Regions from separate parts of the Comamonas testosteroni genome, predicted to be linked through region 2. Evidence: riboswitches for the same ligand, from Rfam matches in the RefSeq annotation. Region 2 holds a riboswitch; each other region holds the start of a gene.
The links. Region 2 has a riboswitch for glycine ahead of gcvT (glycine cleavage system aminomethyltransferase GcvT). Riboswitches for the same ligand answer to the same signal wherever they lie in the genome.
Positions count from the first base shown of each region.

Region 1: another riboswitch for glycine. It lies ahead of F0P97_RS18595 (trimeric intracellular cation channel family protein); the one in region 2 lies ahead of gcvT (glycine cleavage system aminomethyltransferase GcvT).
Region 3: another riboswitch for glycine. It lies ahead of F0P97_RS05285 (D-amino acid dehydrogenase); the one in region 2 lies ahead of gcvT (glycine cleavage system aminomethyltransferase GcvT).

Region 1 is NZ_CP043568.1:4,031,186-4,034,454, reverse strand. Features, by position in the region: gene mnmC (FAD-dependent 5-carboxymethylaminomethyl-2-thiouridine(34) oxidoreductase MnmC) at 1-678, opposite strand, end outside; gene F0P97_RS18595 (trimeric intracellular cation channel family protein) at 794-1,459, opposite strand; glycine riboswitch at 1,512-1,631, opposite strand; glycine riboswitch at 1,645-1,737, opposite strand; gene F0P97_RS18590 (ferredoxin--NADP reductase) at 2,359-3,084, shown strand; gene F0P97_RS18585 (CopD family copper resistance protein) at 3,167-3,269, opposite strand, start outside.
Region 2 is NZ_CP043568.1:2,675,714-2,678,982, reverse strand. Features, by position in the region: gene F0P97_RS12135 (MBL fold metallo-hydrolase) at 1-191, shown strand, start outside; gene F0P97_RS12130 (hypothetical protein) at 204-794, shown strand; glycine riboswitch at 883-991, shown strand; glycine riboswitch at 1,010-1,135, shown strand; gene gcvT (glycine cleavage system aminomethyltransferase GcvT) at 1,200-2,336, shown strand; gene gcvH (glycine cleavage system protein GcvH) at 2,460-2,834, shown strand; gene F0P97_RS12115 (MolR family transcriptional regulator) at 2,882-3,269, shown strand, end outside.
Region 3 is NZ_CP043568.1:1,169,255-1,172,523, forward strand. Features, by position in the region: partial or broken gene F0P97_RS05280 (amino acid permease) at 1-750, opposite strand, end outside; gene F0P97_RS05285 (D-amino acid dehydrogenase) at 850-2,118, opposite strand; glycine riboswitch at 2,290-2,389, opposite strand; gene F0P97_RS05290 (amino acid permease) at 2,933-3,269, shown strand, end outside.

The sequences.
Region 1 (3,269 bases), 1.4 Mb from region 2:
CGGCTCCCATGCCGGGTTGTAGGCTGCATGCAGGTTATGGCGCTTGGGCGGCACGCCAGCGTGCTTCTTGACTTCGAAACCCTGGGCCTTGAGCGCCTGGCGCACATGGCCGGCCACGCACCAGGTGGCAAGCTGCGTGCCCCGGCGGCAATGGCGGGCAATGTTCTTCATGGCATCTTCATCCCACATCTCGGGGTTGAGCTGGGGAGAGAAGCCATCCAGATACACGCTGTCCGCCGTCATTTGCTGCTTGCGCAGCATGGTCCTGGCATCGCCTATATAGAGCGTCAGCAGCACCTGGCCGTCGTCAAACGAGAGGCGATGCACGCCGGGCAGCAGTCCCCACCATTGCTCGGCCAGCTGTTCGCCAAGCGGGCGCAGCTCCTCATCGGCCGGCAAAAACGCGAGCAGATCCTCGCGCGAGACAGGGTAGGCCTCCACCGAGACAAAATGCAGAATGCGCGGGCGTCTGGGGTCGGCTTTCCATGCCGACCAGGTGACGAGGAAGTTCAGTCCGAAGCCAAAGCCGGTTTCCAGAATGCGCCACTGCGCTGTATCAGCCCAGGCGGCTGGCAGCTCGCAGCCACCGAGAAAAACCTGGCGGGCCTGGTCAAGGCCGCCCAGCTCGCTGTGATAGCGATCGCCAAATCGGGTGTTGTAGGGGGTGCCATCCGGCATCCATGTGATGGGTTCAGACATGGAAAGTGAAACTACATGGGTAACGCATGGCGCAGTCTAGGTCAGAGCAGCCAAGCAAGGGCCGCCCTGCGTAGCAAGAGAGGGGGAGTCTCGATCACTCCCAGCGCTGCTGGTACGAAAAAACCGGCAGGCGCCATTTGAAACGAATGGCGGCAAGACGGAAGGCCAGACCGCCGGCAAAACACACGATGGTGCTGATATTGGGGCTGACATCCAGATAGCGCAGGCCCAGGAACATCAGGCATACGGACAGCGACACGCTCGCATACAGCTCGCGGCGGAACACCACGGGGACCTGGTTGCAGAGCACATCGCGCAAGATGCCGCCGCTGATGCCGGTAATCATGCCGGCCATGATGATGACGATGGTGGGGTAGCCCAGCTCCAGCGCGGTATTGCAGCCAATCAGCGAAAAGGCGATCAGACCCATGGCGTCCAGCAGCAGAAACACCTGCTTGAGCCTGTGCATATGGCGTGCAATCACAGTGGTCAGCAGACCGAAGCTGATGACCAGATACACATATTCAGGGTGCTGGGTCCAGCCGATGGGGTAGTGGCCCAGCACCATGTCGCGGATGGTGCCGCCGCCCAGGGCAGTGACGAAGGCGATGACGACGACACCAAAGATATCCATATTTCGCCGCCCTGCGGCGAGTGCGCCGGACATGGCTTCGGCGGTAATGGCCACCAGATAGATGACCAGCATGACGGTGAAGTTGGAGGCCTGGAACGAGTCCAGCAAAGAGACGGAAGGAAGCATGAAGGCACTTGAAAATAGACCAGCCACTCACATCGGCGGGAGTGTCCGGCTTGCCTCTCCCGCTGTCCTTTTACCTGAGAGTTGCGCATGAGCACCTTCGCGGTGGCCATGCTTGCCCCTTCGGTGAGCCCTGCAGACTTGTGGTTGCGGGCTGCTCTCCAGTTGGCGATATCCGGGTCCTGTCAGACCCACCTGCGGTACTTATTGCCTGAGCGATTATGGGAGTTTGCGCCTTCGGCGGGAACCCTCGAAAGGCTCCGCTCTCCCGCAGGATGGGCGCGATTCTAGCCAGTTTCAGTGACTTTATTCGGGTTAATACCTGTATTAATGTGGTTCTGCGGCTGCCGAGCTGGGGCGCGGAGGCCCAGTCTGAACCCGCCGTGGCTCGCGCAAGTCCGCGTTTTCGTCTGTCAAGCCGCCCGCCATGACAAGCGGTGCTCTCGAAGGCTCGCTCATTCTTCAGGCGTTGACAGACTGCTTGGGGACGACACGAACCTGTCGTGGCACGCAGAAGCGGCCCTTTGAGCCGGTACGTGGCGGCCATGCGATTCGAACAGCCGGCTTGGAGCGTAAAACAGCTGTTAAGGACAGGCGGCGTGCAGCAACTGGTGTTGGCGATTGCCGCCGCTTCGGCATGGGTCTGTGAGTGACTCAGGTCAGCCTAAAGCCGACTTGATTGCAAGCCTGAGTGGGGGGGAGTTCAAAGCTCGGTGAGAGTTTGCACTATCAAGCTGAACGGGGCTGCTTCTGGCCGAACGCGGCCATAGCAGGCTGAGGTGGTCGGTTCAATGAGAGTGCCCATTTCGACCCGTTTCTCACGGTGGGTATCGATTGACGGGAATATTTACTCCATTGGACGCATCCAATGTGTAGATCCATCGATTGCGAAGGAGTGAATCATGGGCACAGAGCACAGCAAAATCCTCGAACGCGAGGAGGTTGCGCAGGGTACGATGGCATTTCATCTCGCCAAACCGGCGGGGTTTGATTTCCGTCCTGGACAGGCGTTTGAAATCCAGCTGCCGGGCGCGGTCCCAGGGGAGAGTAAAGAGGAGCGATGTCACGCATTCTCCATTGTCAGCGCGCCACACGAGAGTGAACTAGTGTTTGCTACGAGGATGAGGGACAGCGTTTACAAACGCGCTTTGGGAGCTCTGCCTGTAGGTGCTGAGTTGGATATCGATGGACCATTTGGTTCGCTTACCTTGCACAAAAACACCGCGCGAGCGGGTGTGCTCATCGCCGGTGGGATTGGCGTGACGCCGTTCATGAGCATGCTGCGAAACGCTGCAATGCAGCAGTCACAGCAGGATTTGCTTCTGCTGTATTCCAATCGTCGTCCAGAAGATTCGGCGTTTCTCTCTGAGCTTCAAGCTCTCGAAAAGAAGAATCCAAAATTCCGGCTCAAGGCCACCATGACGGATATGGCGCACTCTGCCGTGGATTGGAGTGGTGATACACAAACGATCGATAGAGAGTGGCTCCAGCAGGCCATTGAGGGCTTGGCTAATCCGATCTTTTATGTTGCTGGCCCACCTTCCATGGTTGCGTCAATGCAGCGGTTGCTGATATCAGCCGGTATTGATGAGGACGATGTGCGTAGTGAGGAGTTCTTTGGATATTGAATTGGCAGACTCCTCTCTGATCAAGGAGAAAGTCTGCCATGACGCATTTGGATGCAGCGGCTTGGCATCTGTCGCTAGGCTCTTACCAGTGCAGATAGAACATGGCCTTGGCCAGCAAGACAATGACCAGCACATGGCAGAACACGCTCAGATGCAATCGGTGCGAGCGTCGCCCATTGAGTTGC
Region 2 (3,269 bases):
TGGCCATGCATGCCTGGTGGGACCCCTTCGAGCAGATTATGAGTCTGGGCAGGCAGCACGGCATAGAGATCGCCACGCCCATGATGGGCGAGCGCCTGGACCTGGGCGCTCCGCATGCGGGCTCGGCCTGGTGGCGCGCCTGCGCCGAGGCCGATATCAAGGAACTGGACCTGCGCCCTGCGCAACCCTGAAATGCTGCCGACATGGCCGACAATGCCCTCATGGACATTTCGCGCATTTCACACCTTGGCGCAGCCTGCGCCGCGTCACTGACCGCCTTGCTGCTCAGTGCCTGCTCCCACCTCTCCGATGGCAGTCGGACCAAGCTGCCTCCGGGCGCCGGCACCGCGAGCACGGTTTCCGAGCGGCCGGAGCCTGCGCCGGCTCCGCCATTGGACACGCAGCACAGGCGGTCACAGAGCATGGAATGGCCTGCATGGATCAAGGCAGATTGCACACCCGTCGCCCAGCTCGATCGGCAACCACAGCCACGCCGCCACACCACGCCGATCATCAGTGCCAGCTGGTTTCCTCAAGGACTGGAAACCATGGTGATCTTCCGCCTGGAGGTCACTGCTCAGGGCGAACTCGGCCGTGTGGCCTATCAGCCCGCCGATACCGATCCCCGCATCGTGAAGTCCATCATGCGCTCGCTCGAGCGCTGGAAATTCAAGCCCGGCATGCGCCAGGGCCAGGCCGTGACTGCCTGCTTCGAGCAGCCCTACCAACTGGTGTTTCCGCGCCAGGAGATCGAATCCCCAGAATCTCCGTCCTTGAATACCGAGACACGGTGAGTACACAGACCCAATCCGGACGAACTGTGCTCGAAAACCCCAAAATCCGCACGATTCGGTGGTGCAAGCCCCTTGCCCACCGCTAGAATCGCCAGCGTCAGGAGAGAGTGCCTGCAGCTGAAGCTGCCCCGCACCGCCGAAGGCGCAGACCCCCACCCGGAGTCAAAACGCTCAGGCAAAAGGACTGACAAGCGCTGCAGGTGTGCAAACCTGCAGCGTCCCTTGCTGGAGAGAGATGCAGGCCGTCATTTCGTATGTGTGCCAGCATCCACCGAAGGAGCAAGCTGCCCGCGAAAACAAAGGCAGTGAATCTCTCAGGTAAAGCGGACAGCAGGGCAAGCCCGCCAAGCATGGCCCCGTCATGCATGGCCACTCATTTGGTTTTGACCACCGGAGCGCTTGCCTGTGACTGCTGCTGACACTTCTTCCGATCTGCGTTCCACACCGCTGTTTGCCCTGCACCAGAAACTGGGTGCCCGCATGGTGCCGTTTGCCGGCTACTCAATGCCCGTGCAATACCCTCAAGGCCTGATGGCCGAGCATCTGCACACGCGCAAGGCTGCCGGCCTGTTCGATGTCTCGCACATGGGCCAGTTGCTATTGCGCGGCCCCGATGCCGCCGCCGCGCTCGAATCACTGATGCCCGTCGATGTCATGGACCTGGGCCTGCACAAGCAGCGCTACGGCCTGCTGCTCGATGAACAAGGCGGAATTCTCGACGACCTGATGTTCGTCAACCGCGGCGATGATCTGTTCCTCATCGTCAACGGTGCCTGCAAAGAGGCGGATATCGCTCATATCCAGAACCGCATCGGTAGCTGCTGCGAGGTCGTCCCATTGCCCGATCGCGCCCTGCTGGCCCTGCAAGGCCCGCAAGCTGCCACCGCCCTCTCGCGCCTGATTCCTGGAGTGACGCAACTGGTCTTCATGACCGGCAACCACTTCGACTGGCAGGGCCATGCGCTCTACATCACGCGCAGCGGCTATACGGGCGAGGACGGTTTCGAAATCTCACTTCCCGGCGAAGCGGCAACAGCCTTTGCCGAAGCTGTGCTGGCCCAGCCCGAGGTGGCCCCTATCGGCCTGGGCGCGCGCAACTCGCTGCGCCTTGAAGCCGGGCTTTGCCTGTACGGCAACGACATAGACACCAGCACCACCCCGGTGGAAGCCTCGCTGAACTGGGCCATGCAGAAGGTGCGCCGCAGCGGCGGCGAGCGCGAGGGCGGCTTTCCCGGTGCGGCCATCGTGCTGGAGCAATTGCAGAACCCTCAGTCGCTGCGCCGCAAGCGCGTGGGCTTGATCGCGCTGGAGCGCATTCCCGTGCGCGAGCCCGCCGTGCTGGAAAACATGGACGGACAGCATATCGGCCACATCACCAGCGGCCTGCTCAGTCCCACGCTCAACCAGCCCGTGGCGCTGGCCTATGTCAAGCCCGACTACGCCGCCATCGATACGGAAATCTTCGCCGTGGTGCGCGGCAAGCCGGTGCCCATGAAGGTGGTCGCCACACCATTCGTTCCCACCCGCTATCACCGCGGCTAGTCTGCCTCCGCGCATGAGACGGGCCAGTTTGCCAAACAGCAGCCAGAACACCGCTAAAGTGCGCACTGGACCTTTCTCAAACAACACCCGATTCCCCTGAATCCCCCCCATCTGGAGCTTTCCATGAGCATCAAGTATTCCAAAGAACACGAGTGGATCAACGCCGCCGACACCAATGCCGCCATCGTCGGCATCACCGTACACGCACAGGATGCGCTGGGCGATGTGGTGTTTGTGGATCTTCCCGGCGTGGGCTCCATCTTCCAGGCCGGCGACGTGGCTGGCGTGGTCGAGTCCGTCAAGGCCGCTGCCGATGTCTACATGCCCGTGACCGGCGAGATCGTCGAAGTCAACGAAGCCCTGCGCGATGACCCGTCGCTGGCCAACAGCGACCCGCTGGCCGCTGGCTGGTTCTTCAAGGTCAAGATGAGCAATGTGGGCGAGCTCGAAGCTCTGATGGAAGAGACCGCCTACAACGATTTCGCCAAGGACAACTAAGCATATCAACGGCCCTCGCATTGCGAAGGCCGTTTTTGCATGCAGCCATGAGCACCATTCTGTATTTCGACGATCCGGAAGTCGGTCTCGCCCGCGAGACCAGCCACCCTGCGTTTGCGCGCATTGCGACCCAGGACTTCTTCTACGACTGCGGTGACGACTTCAGCCCCTTCGGCAACGATGACGGCAGCGACACACTGGCCTCACTCGAAGAGTGGTACCAGGAGCAGACGGGTGGCCAGTCCGCCAAGACCCTGCGCTTTCTGCAACAGCAACTATGCGACTGGGATCTTCCCGTGCCCAGGGACATACTGGCTCATGACGATGCGGCCAAGGCCGAATGGCTGGCCAGCGACGACATGAACCAGAGCTATCTCCTCTCGGTCTGCCGCGCCCACGTGGCCACAGCCTTTGGTCAGCTCAAGATCACGGGCA
Region 3 (3,269 bases), 1.5 Mb from region 2:
GCTGTTGGTGGCGCGGGGCAGCACTTTCTCGGGCGACTCGGCCTCGCCGGCCGTCACGCCGATCAATTCCACACCGGTATAGGCAAAGCAGGCTATCTGCAAGGTGAAGACCACGCCCACCATGCCCACGGGTGCAAAGCCTCCATGCGACCATAGGTTGGTGAAGCTTGCCGTCTGGCCCAGCGGTCCCCAGCCCGTGGTGATGATGGCCACACCCAGCACCAGCGTGGCCACGATGGTCACGACCTTGATCAGCGCGAACCAGAATTCCAGCTCGCCGAAGACCTTGACCGCAATCAGATTCACGCCCAGCAGCACGGCCAGGGTGGCGAGCGCCGGAACCCATTGCGGAATGGCCGGAAACCAGTAGTGGGTGTAGATGCCTATGGCCGTGAGCTCCGCCATGCCCGTCACCACCCAGGTGAACCAGTAGGTCCAGCTGGTGACGAATCAGGCCCAGGGGCTGACATAGGTTTCGGCATAGGTGGCAAAAGAGCCGGCCACAGGGCGGTGCACCAGCAACTCGCCCAGTGCCCGCATGATGAAGAAGATGGTCAGCCCCGCGATGGCGTAGCTGACCAGCAGCAGCGGCCCGGCCTTGTGGATCGCCTTGGCCGAGCCCAGGAACAGGCCCACGCCAATGGCACCGCCCAGGGCGATCAGCTGGATATGCCGGTCCTTGAGGCCGCGCTCCAGCTCCCCTGTCTGCTGCAGCGACTCCCCGGCTGCGCTTGGATGATTTCGACTCATGTTGTATGTCTCCGTTTGCCATTCACACGGCAACAGCTGCCCCTCACGGGGCGCTGCGGCTGCCGTGTCTGGCTTGTTGATGAGGTTTTCAGGTCGTGGTCAGGCGCTGGCGGTGGTCAGCTTGGCCGGCCGGGACTGCCTGCTGGCGCTGCCCATGGACTGCAGCACGAGGTCGCCGACCATGTCGGCGGTAACGGCCGACAAGGTCCAGCCCAGATGGCCGTGGCCGGTGTTGTAGAACACGCAGGGCTTGTTGCCAGGGCCCACGCGCGGCAGCATGTCCGGCATCATGGGACGCAGGCCCGCCCAGGGCACCACGCTGCGCGTGCTGACGCCCGGGAAGCACTGCTGCACCCATTCGATGAGAGGGCGGATGCGGTCGGCGCGGATGTCCTTGTTGTAGCCGTTGAACTCCGCCGTACCGGCAACTCGGAAGCGATCGTCACCCAGGCGGCTGGTGACCAGCTTGGTCTCGTCGTCCAGCAGACTCACCACGGGGGCTGCGGCGCGGCTGGCTTCGTCCGCCAGATTGACCGTGATGGAATAGCCCTTGACCGGATAGATGTTGACGCTGTCGCCGAGCTGAGCGGCCAGGGCGCGGCTGGCCGTGCCTGCGCAGACCACCATGGCGTCGAAAGTCGAGGTCTCGGTTGCCGGACCCTGGCGCACGGTCACGCTGGCCTGTTTGCCATTGCTGCTCACCGACACGATTTCCTGACCGTAGCGGCATTGCACGCCGAGTCGCTCACAGGCAGCGGCAAGGCCGCTGGTGAACTTGTGGATGTCGCCTGTGGAGTCGCTCTCGGTGAAGTAGCCGCCATAGAAGGTTCCGGACAGGGTCGGCTCGATGGAGCGCATCTCCTGCGGTGTCACGGCGCGGCGCTCCAGCCCGCCTTTGGCCAGCAACTGGGAAACCTTGCCCGCATGTTCAAAGCCTGCTCGGTCACGGTAGATATGCAGGATGCCTTTTTGCTTCAGATCGAAGTCAATGCCTTCGCGAGCCGCCCATTCGAACAGGTGCTCGCGTGCCGCAATCGCCAGCCTGGCGGTCTCCACGGTGTTTTTCTCATAGTGGGGGATGGCAGCGAGAAACTGGCAGAACCAGGAAATCTTGTGCCAGCTGGGCTTGGGGTTGAGCAGCAGCGGAGCATCGCTCTTGAGCATCCACTTGAGGCCTTTGACAATGGTGGACCAATGGGTCCAGACCTCGGCGTTCGAGGCCGAGAGCTGGCCGCCATTGGCGAACGAGGTTTCCATGGCGGCGTAGCGCTGTTTCTCGAACAGGGTGACGGAAAATCCGCGGCGAGCGAGAGCGTAGGCGGTGGTCACGCCCGTGATGCCACCGCCGATGACGGCGATTGTCTTCATGATTCAGATTCCAGAAACGTCAAGGGTGGAGCCCGTGCGCAACATGCGCAGCGGACGCCCCCTCTGTTCTGGACCTGAGAGATTCACGAGGCATGGCCTTGCGGCGCTGCTCGCTTGCTCCTTCGGTATGCCCGGCGGACGATGACGTCCGGACATTCTTCAGAGTGTGTGAAAGCGATGCCGATCCTTTGGCCTGAGAGTTTCCGGGGCGGTTGCTCCTTCGGCGCTGCATGCGCCAAGTTTGCGCTGCAGTCTCTCTCGGCATCACCGGGCTGAGTGCCTGTGGGCAAATGTAGGAAGAACGGCGGCGCCTGGATATACGGGTTTACTAGACTTCTGCGCCAGGGCCCAGTCATGGCTGATCATGTGGAGTCCACGCTATTTGATAGCGCTTTGCGTTTATCGTTCAAGGAAATATTGAGTATTTGTCTATGAAAATGAATTTATTCAAGCGCAGTGCGCTTCTAAATTCATAGCGATAGACGCTGTCAAGTGCCGCCGAGCAGCCCCAGAGTCAGCCCCTGCATTGGCATGGCGGGCCATGGCCGGCAGTGGATTTGGGCAAAATATCGTCTTTGCCTGTCAATGGGCCCGGCGATATCACCGCTTTGCCATTGAAGCGCCCGACTGGGGTGGCTGCCGATTCAGGATGCGACTGGCCTATCCGCCATGGCGTTCTGCTGTCATGGCTTCGTTCCTTTGTCCTTGTTGCCCGCGACCGTCATGGTCGCCTTTTTGCGTTGCCTGTCGCAGCGCCTGCGGGATGGTTGGGTGTTTTGTCCGGATGGGCGCAAACCATTACAACAAGACATTTATGTCCCAACCCAACTCAAGCCAGCAGCTCGCGCCGACTGGCGATGGTGACGATAAGCAGCCCCGCTTGCACCGGGTGCTCAAGCAGCGCCACCTGAGCATGATCGCCATTGGCGGCGCCATCGGAACGGGCCTGTTTGTGGCCTCCGGCTCGGCCATCGCCCAGATCGGCCCCGGCGGAGCCGTGCTCACCTATCTTCTCATCGGCATCATGGTGTACTACATCATGACCAGCCTGGGTGAGCTGGCTGCCTTCATGCCGGTGGCCGGCTCTTTCTCTACCTATGCCTCGCGCTATGTGGATCGCGGCTTCGGCTTTGCGCTGGGCTGGAACTTCT